Exiguobacterium sibiricum 7-3: one gene and its partner. Each later gene encodes a partner of the first gene's protein in a complex. Links are inferred from orthologs where the notes say so. Each region holds a gene or a part of one and is shown on either strand. Other genes may lie near its edges.

Region 1 (5,781 bases):
AATAAATGACTGATCTCATCATCCGCATTCAAGACTGCCACTTTTTTATCGGACAACCGTTGTCCGAGTTGGGCGAAGAGCAAGCCTTTTGCCCGTGCATAATTCTCGAACGTCTTATGGAAATCCAGATGATCGTGTGTCAAGTTTGTAAAACCAGCCACATCAAAATCTGTTCCGGTCACTCGACCAAGCTCCAATCCATGTGAAGAAACTTCCATGATGACGTCTTCGACGCCTTCTTGGTGCATCTGATGGAAAAAGGCCTGCAGTTCCGAACTTTGAGGTGTCGTATTTCGACTCGGGACGACCCGATCACCGATTTTGACTTCGACGGTACCGATGATACCCGTTTTCCGTCCCAACTGAGCCAAGACATCACGCACGATCGTCGTCGTCGTCGTTTTTCCATTCGTTCCGGTGATGCCGATCATCCGCATCTTTTCGGAAGGATAATCATAAAACTTACCGGCAAGTTCTGCCATCGCTCGGGTTGTGCTTCTGACAAGAATGACAGGAATCGTCACATCAAGCAAGCGTTCTGACACGATGGCGACAGCCCCCTGTGCTTCGGCCTGTTTGGCATAATCGTGTCCATCCACTGTATAACCTTTGATGGCGACAAATAACGTACCTGGCTTCACATCACGCGAATCGGTTGTTAAGGATGTCACGACTGCATCTACCATACGTTCCGTTTTTTGAGTCTGAATGACTTCGATTAGTTCAGCTAAATTCAAGGGTATTCCTTCTTTCTCCACAACTTGTTTTTCAGTTACATGCTACTTCAGTGTATGGTAAGGCTCACTCGGTTTCAAGGTCTGCCTCATCGATTTCCGGCAAGATGTACGCTTTAGCAGGTGGTTCGCTAAAGATATAGGCAATCATTTCCTGAACGTTAGCAGGCGTAATCTGTTCCACTTCAGCAAGTACATCTTCTAGTGTCGGATGCATTCCGAGATGGAGTTCATTCCGGGCATTACGGTTCATATGACTCGATGTGCTCTCATTTCCTAAAATCAACGATCCCTTTAACTGCTCAATTCCATCTTCAAGCTCTTTCGTTGTCAGACCGTGTTCGAGCAGTTGCTGGATTTCCGTTGAAAGAACAGTTTCCACTTCTTCCAACGTTTCTTTTGATGTTCCGACATAAATCGTAAACGTGCCATGATCATCAAACGTCGTATAGTACGAAAAGACGGAATATGCTAATCCGCGGTCTTCACGAATCGATTGAAACAAGCGGCTCGACATCGTTGCTCCAAACGCATTATTGAGTAAGGCTAACGTCGGCAAACGATCATCCGCAGAAGGAATCGCCCGGAAATTATAACAAACATGGACTTGTTCCGTATCTTTTTCCTTCCGTAACGAATCACTTTTCAAAACGGGCTCTTCAATCTGCCGAACGGTCCCATTTGTCTGCAGTACACTGAATCGGTTTTTAATTTGTGTAATCAGTTCGTCCGTCACATGCCCTGCAACTGAGATGACGATTTGTTCCGGTGCATACGCTTCCTGCAGGTACTCTACAATCATTTGACGGCTGAGCTGTTTGACACTTTCTTCCGTACCGAGAATCGGTCGTGCCATGACATCTTCCCCGTACGCCGCAACTGCTAACAGTTCATGTACCAAATCATCCGGTGTATCTTCATACATTTTAATTTCTTCAATCACGACCCGCTTTTCTTTTTCCAGTTCCTCTTCGTCAAACGTCGACTCCAAAAACATGTCTGCCAAGACATCAAACGCCGTGATGGCGTGTTCATCCAATGTCTTCACATAATAACAGGTCTGATCTTTACTCGTGAATGCATTAATATTACCACCCAGGCGGTCAAAATAAACGGCAATTTCTTTTGCCGATTGTTTTTTCGTCCCTTTAAACATCATGTGTTCAATCAAATGACTGATACCATGTTCTTCTTTTGTTTCCGTCCGTGAACCGGCTTTGATGAAAATACCGGTTGCCACACTCCGGGCATTCTCAATCCGTTCACTGACGATTCGAACCCCGTTCTCTAATACAAGTCTTTCGACCATCGTTCATTCCTCCTTGAAATATGAAACAAGGTGGCCCGCGGTGCACGTATTCGCACCGTTGAGCCACCTTTGTTTTCATTAGTTACGACGCGGTGGACGTTGTCCGTCACGTGGTGGGCGAGATCCAGTATCCCGACGCGGCGGGCGGCTGTCACGCTCTGTTTTTTTCTTTTCATCGTATGCAGCGCGATCTTCCGCACTCATACCTTCAACAAGCAGTACTTTATGCGATGCATTGACACGTCCTTTGTCATCGACTTCCGTGACACGGACTTTCAATTTATCGCCTAATTTAACGACATCTTCGGTTTGACCAACACGCTCAAGCGCTAGTTCCGAGATATGCACAAGGGCATCTTTCCCTTTGAACAATTCGACGAAGGCACCGAATTTTTCGACGCGGCGAACTGTCCCGTCAAATTCTTCTCCGATGACGACTTCACGGACGATATCTTCAATCAACTGACGAGCACGGTTAATACCGTCTTGATCCGTTGACGCGATAAAGACGGTTCCGTCTTGATCGATATCGATTTTAACACCCGTCTCATCGATGATGCTGTTGATGACTTTACCGCCGGGTCCAATCACATCACGGATTTTATCCGGATTGATTTTGAGTGTGACGATTTTCGGTGCATATTTAGACAACTCAACACGTGGTTCAGCAATGACTGAATTCATGTGTTCGAGGATGTGTAAACGACCAAGACGCGCTTGTTCAAGTGCCTCTTCTAAAATTTGGCGCGTAATTCCGCCAATCTTCATATCCATTTGAAGGGCAGTCACACCATCTTTAGTTCCTGCGACTTTAAAGTCCATATCGCCGAGATGATCTTCCATACCTTGAATGTCAGTCAAGATTGAATAGTTTTCGCCTTCTTTGATCAAGCCCATTGCAATTCCGGCAACCGGCGCTTTCAGCGGCACACCTGCATCCATCATGGCAAGGATTGATCCACAAATCGACGCCTGTGAAGACGATCCGTTTGATTCGAGGACTTCCGACACCAGACGAATCGTGTAAGGGAAATCTGTTTCTGATGGAAGAACTGGTAACAGTGCACGTTCCCCTAGTGCTCCGTGACCGATTTCACGACGACCCGGTGCACGCATCGGACGCGCTTCTCCGACTGAGAACGGCGGGAAGTTATAGTGGTGCATGAAACGTTTTTCTGCTTTGAGTCCAAGACCATCGATGATTTGCGCATCTCCTGCGACACCGAGCGTTGCAACAGACAAGACTTGAGTTTGACCACGAGTGAAGAGACCTGAACCGTGTGCACGCGGTAACAATCCGATTTCTGAATCAAGCGGACGGATCTCGGCAAGACCACGACCGTCTGGGCGGACTTTATCTTCTGTAATCAAACGACGCACTTCTGTTTTGACGAATTTGTTCAAGACACCCGATACTTCTGCTAATTGTGCTTCCGTAATCGAATCATCTGCTGCGTACTGATCGATATATTTCGAAATGACTTCATTGATGGCAAGATCACGTGCTTGTTTTTCTTCGACTTGAACAGCCATCGTCACTTCTGCAAGCGCGTCGGCTTTCAAGCGATTGACAAGTGTCTCGTCAAACGAAGAGACCGTATAGGCGAATTTTTCTTGACCAACAGCTGCGACGATTTCTTCTTGGAACGCAATCAATGTCTTGATGACGTCATGTCCGAGAAGAATCGCTTCAAGCATCGCTTCTTCTGAAACTTCTTTTGCACCTGCTTCAACCATGTTGACCGCATGTTTCGTTCCGGCAACTTGAAGGTCAATATCGCTTTCAGCCGCTTGACTCATTGTCGGATTGACGATGAACTCACCGTTCACACGACCAATCGTCACGCCTGCAATCGGACCATCGAATGGAATGTCTGAAATCGACAAGGCGATTGAAGCCCCAATCATCGCTGCGACTTCTGGTGAATTATCTTCGTCCGAAGATAATACCGTCGTTGCGACTTGGATGTCGTGACGGAATCCATCCGGGAACAATGGACGGATCGGACGGTCAATCAGGCGTGATGTCAAAATCGCATTTTCGCCTGGACGTCCTTCACGTTTTAGGAAACCGCCTGGAATCTTACCTGCTGCATATAATTTTTCTTCATAGTTCACTGTTAATGGGAAGAAATCTAAGTCTTTTGGTTGTTTTGATGCGACGACCGTCGCAAGGACTGCAGTCTCACCGTAACGGATCAATGCTGCTCCGTTTGCTTGTTTGGCCAGTTGACCGATTTCAATTGTTAATGGACGTCCACCGAGTTCGGTCGAAAACGTCTGCTTTGTTTGTGACATGCACAAATCCCCTCTCACTTCTATCCGTTTTTTCATTCAAATCTAATTATGGATGTTCTTGCGCCAAATGTCCATGAATCGGCAAAAAAAAGAAGCAGGAGACGATGCTCCTGCTTCCTTGTTGATCTGTTCGGATTAGCGACGAAGACCAAGACGCTCGATTAATGAACGGTAACGTGAAACATCCTTGTTACGAAGGTATGTGAGCAAGTTACGGCGACGACCAACCATTTTCAAGAGACCACGACGTGAGTGGTGATCCTTTTTGTGTGTACGTAAGTGATCGTTTAAAGTTGTAATCTGTTCAGTTAAAACAGCAACTTGTACTTCCGGCGAACCAGTATCGCCTTGTTTCGTAGCATAAGCTTCGATAATTTCATTTTTACGTTCTTTAGTGAGTGCCATTGTCACTCCACCTCCATCTTTTGAATGACCGTATTGCCGAGCATCGGATGGTGAGACCTGATGCCAAGCCAACCGGCTGTACGTATTCGTACTGACTCATCATAACGAACCCGTCATCGTCTGTCAAACCGTTAATGCCTGCATCGCGTGAATTTTATCTTGGGCGAGCTGTGTTTTCAGACTTTCAATACCGTCGAACGCTCGTTCATCCCGTAAGTATGCCATCCACTCAATCTTCAGTTCCTGTCCATATAAATCTTCGTCAAATGCGAGCAGGTGGGTTTCGATACTGACTTCTCCCGTCTCATAAAACGTCGGTCTCCGTCCGATGTTCGTCATCGCCGGAAATTTCCGACCATCCTCTAGATGAACGAACGTCGCATAGACACCTAGTTTCGGAATGACATAGGCGAATTCCGGGCGGATATTGGCCGTCGGAAACCCAATTTGTCGACCGCGGGCGTCACCATGAATGACAATCCCTTTCGTTTGATACGGCTCGCCTAGCAACAGGGCTGCCTCCGCGACAGCGCCATCGGCGAGCAGACGGCGAATTCGTGTCGAACTGACCTTTTCATCGTCTGCTTGGTGTTCTGAAACGATTGTATGATCAAACCGTCCACGGCTGTGGAAGTCAAGCGTCGCCATCTTGCCCGCCCCGAACCGTCCATACGAATAATCAAAGCCTGCGACGATATGGCGTGCCCCGGCAGCAATTAAATAATGATCAACGAAGTCTTGTGGTGACAATTCTGAAAAGGCGACTGTGAATTCAATGACATACACCCGGTCAATGCCAAGTTCCGCCATCTTTTCGAGTTTTCGGTCAAGTGGTGTAATGTAGAGAATCTGTTCCGTTCCGTTCCCAAGGACTTGTTTCGGATGAGGGTCAAACGTCATGACCGCTACCGGCAGATGTAATTCTCGGCTTTTTTCAATTGCTGTTTGTAAAACACGTTGGTGTCCAAGGTGTACGCCATCAAAAAAGCCTAGTGCGATGACAGCCGGGTCTTCTACTGGTTGTTCTGGATATGT
Region 2 (2,860 bases), 760 kb from region 1 along the record:
GTCTTGAAGTCCGTCGTGCAGAAGCATTGAAAAACGGTACAGATATCGTCGGAAACCGGACGAAACTGAAAGTCGTTAAAAATAAAATCGCTCCGCCGTTCAAACAAGCGGAAGTCGATATCATGTATGGACAAGGAATCTCGAAATTTGGTGAATTGATTGATCTTGGAACAGATCTCGATATCGTCCAAAAAAGTGGAGCTTGGTATTCATACAATTCCGAGCGTCTTGGTCAAGGACGTGAAAATGCGAAACAATACATGATTGAACATCCGGATGTTGCGGATGAGGTCGAACGGTTGATTCGTGAGCATCACGGTCTCGTTGACCGCAAAGATCCAGTTGATTTTGAAGAAGGTCAAGACGAAGATTTGTTTGCAGAATAAGCCGAGAGAGAGTGGAATCGATTCAGATTCTGCTCTTTTTTTGTTGAAAAGAGGAAAACATAGGAATTCTTTCCCGCCCGTTCGTTGACAATGAACGAGTGCTATCCTTACAATATAGATGTACGTTTTTTAGACAGCTTCGATGAATAACCGAAATGAACTAAGAAACACCTTGTAAAGGGGAGGTGAACCCATGGGTACAACAACTTGGATTGTCATACTTCTCCTCGCAATACTGATCGCATTCATCGTAGGCTACTTCTTGCGGAAATCGATTGCAGAAGCGAAGATTCAAGGCGCGGAAACAGAAGCGACGAAAATCGTGGAACGTGCACAAGTATCAGCGGAAGCAACGAAAAAAGAAGCATTGCTCGAAGCGAAAGATGAAGCTTTTAAACTTCGGACAGAAGTCGAAAAAGAGCTTCGTGAACGTCGTCAAGAGTTAACGAAACAAGAAGGACGATTGCTCCAAAAAGAAGAGACACTCGATCGCCGTGTTGATTCCATCGACCGTAAGGAAGAACAAATCAATACGCGGGATGCAGAGATCGCGAAACGGAAGCATCAAGCTGAAGAGTTAGAACGCAAAGTAGAGGACCTGTATGAACAGGGACGCCAAGAGCTCGTCCGTGTTGCGAATCTTTCGCAAGACGAGGCTAGAGCTATCATCATGGATGAGACGAAACAAGCTGCTATGCATGACGCAGCGATTCTTCAAAAAGAAATCGAACAAAAAGCAAAAGAAGAAGCAGACAAAAAAGCACGCAACATTCTTTCACTTGCGATTCAACGGTTCGCCGCGGAACATATCGCAGAGACGACGGTTTCTGTCGTCAACTTGCCGAATGACGAAATGAAAGGCCGTATCATCGGTCGTGAAGGTCGAAACATTCGGACGCTTGAAACGTTGACAGGTATCGATTTAATCATCGATGACACACCAGAAGCGGTTATCTTATCCGGGTTTGATCCGATTCGCCGGGAAGTGGCAAAAATGGCACTTGAAAAACTCGTTCAAGACGGTCGGATTCACCCGGCACGGATTGAAGAGATGGTCGACAAGTCACGTCGGGAAGTCGATGAACGGATTCGTGAAATCGGTGAAGAAGCGACATATGATGTCGGCATTCACGGGATTCACCCAGATCTCGTCAAAATTCTCGGTCGCTTGAAGTATCGGACGAGTTACGGTCAAAACGTATTGTTCCATTCACTCGAAGTCGCGCATCTTGCCGGTATGATGGCAGCTGAGCTCGGAGAAGATGTAACACTTGCGAAACGGGCCGGTCTCCTGCACGATATCGGGAAAGCGATTGACCACGAAGTGGAAGGAAGTCACGTTGAAATCGGTGTGGAACTTGGTACGAAGTACAAAGAACATCCAACCGTCATCAATGCGATTGCTTCCCACCACGGGGATACGGAAGCGACATCTGTCATTTCCGTTCTGGTCGCAGCCGCAGATGCCTTATCTGCCGCCCGTCCAGGTGCACGTCAAGAAACACTCGAGAGTTACATCCGACGTCTTGAACGTCTGGAAGAAATCTCAGAATCGTTTGACGGGGTAGAGAAGTCCTTTGCGATTCAAGCTGGTCGTGAAGTACGGATCATCGTTCGTCCTGATGTCGTCGACGATGTCCTTGCCCATAAGATGGCAAGCGATATCCGGAAAAAAATCGAAGAAGAACTCGATTATCCGGGTCATATCAAAGTCACGGTCATTCGGGAAACACGAGCGGTCGAATACGCAAAATAAGCAAAGTGGCGGGCGACCGCCACTTTTTTTAATTACTTGGAGGTATGTTTCATGAAAATCTTATTTATCGGAGATGTCGTCGGGGCACCCGGCCGTCATATCTTACAGCAGTTCACGGCACGTATTAAATCCAAATACAATCCGACGGTCATGCTCGTCAATGGAGAAAATGCAGCGCATGGCCGTGGAATCACGAAATCGATTTATCATCAGTTACTAGAACTTGGGTTCCACGGTGTCACGATGGGTAACCATACGTTTGACAATCGCGATATCTTTGACTGGATTGATGACGCGGACCGGATTGTCCGTCCGGCGAATTATCCGGAAGGGACACCCGGCCGCGGGATGATGGTCTTAAAAGTCGGCAACAAGAAAATCGCGGTCATCAACGTCCAGGGAACCGTTTTCTTGCCACCGCTCGGCGATCCTTTCCGGACTGTGGATGAGCTGATTGCTGAAGTCGAAGGCGAGGTCGATGCGATTTTCGTTGATGTCCACGCGGAAGCAACAAGTGAAAAAATTGCGATGGGCTATCACTTGGCGGGTCGTGTCCAAGCGGTTGTCGGGACACATACTCACGTCCAGACAGCTGACGAACGGATTCTTGAAGGCGGAACGGCTTACATCACGGATGTCGGCATGACAGGACCGCTCGACGGTGTCCTCGGGATGCGAAAAGAAGATGTCTTACGAAAATTTAAAACACAGCTCCCAA

Evidence for each region. Proteins that work in one complex are often made in the same cells at the same time.
Region 2: pnp (region 1) and rny share a complex: the UniProt entries of both Bacillus subtilis proteins name them as parts of the possible RNA degradosome complex. The link is inferred for Exiguobacterium sibiricum 7-3 from one-to-one orthologs.

The regions. Positions count from the first base shown.
Region 1 is NZ_KK211190.1:1,219,087-1,224,867, reverse strand. Bases 1,732-4,715 are described here. They hold pnp (polyribonucleotide nucleotidyltransferase), read right to left. Parts: upstream 4,342-4,715; coding sequence 2,122-4,341; downstream 1,732-2,121. Other genes in these bases: rpsO (30S ribosomal protein S15), read right to left, coding at 4,477-4,715; P402_RS0107105 (M16 family metallopeptidase), read right to left, coding at 1,732-2,043. In the rest of the region: P402_RS0107110 (UDP-N-acetylmuramoyl-L-alanyl-D-glutamate--2,6-diaminopimelate ligase), read right to left, coding at 1-737; more of P402_RS0107105, read right to left, coding at 802-1,731; more of rpsO, read right to left, coding at 4,716-4,746; P402_RS0107090 (bifunctional riboflavin kinase/FAD synthetase), read right to left, coding at 4,870-5,781. UniProt on the Bacillus subtilis protein: Involved in mRNA degradation. Catalyzes the phosphorolysis of single-stranded polyribonucleotides processively in the 3'- to 5'-direction. Necessary for competence development in Bacillus subtilis.
Region 2 is NZ_KK211190.1:1,984,814-1,987,673, reverse strand. It holds rny (ribonuclease Y), read left to right. Parts: upstream 1-579; coding sequence 580-2,142; downstream 2,143-2,860. Other genes in the region: P402_RS0111335 (TIGR00282 family metallophosphoesterase), read left to right, coding at 2,194-2,860; recA (recombinase RecA), read left to right, coding at 1-386. UniProt on the Bacillus subtilis protein: Endoribonuclease that initiates mRNA decay. Initiates the decay of all SAM-dependent riboswitches, such as yitJ riboswitch. Involved in processing of the gapA operon mRNA, it cleaves between cggR and gapA.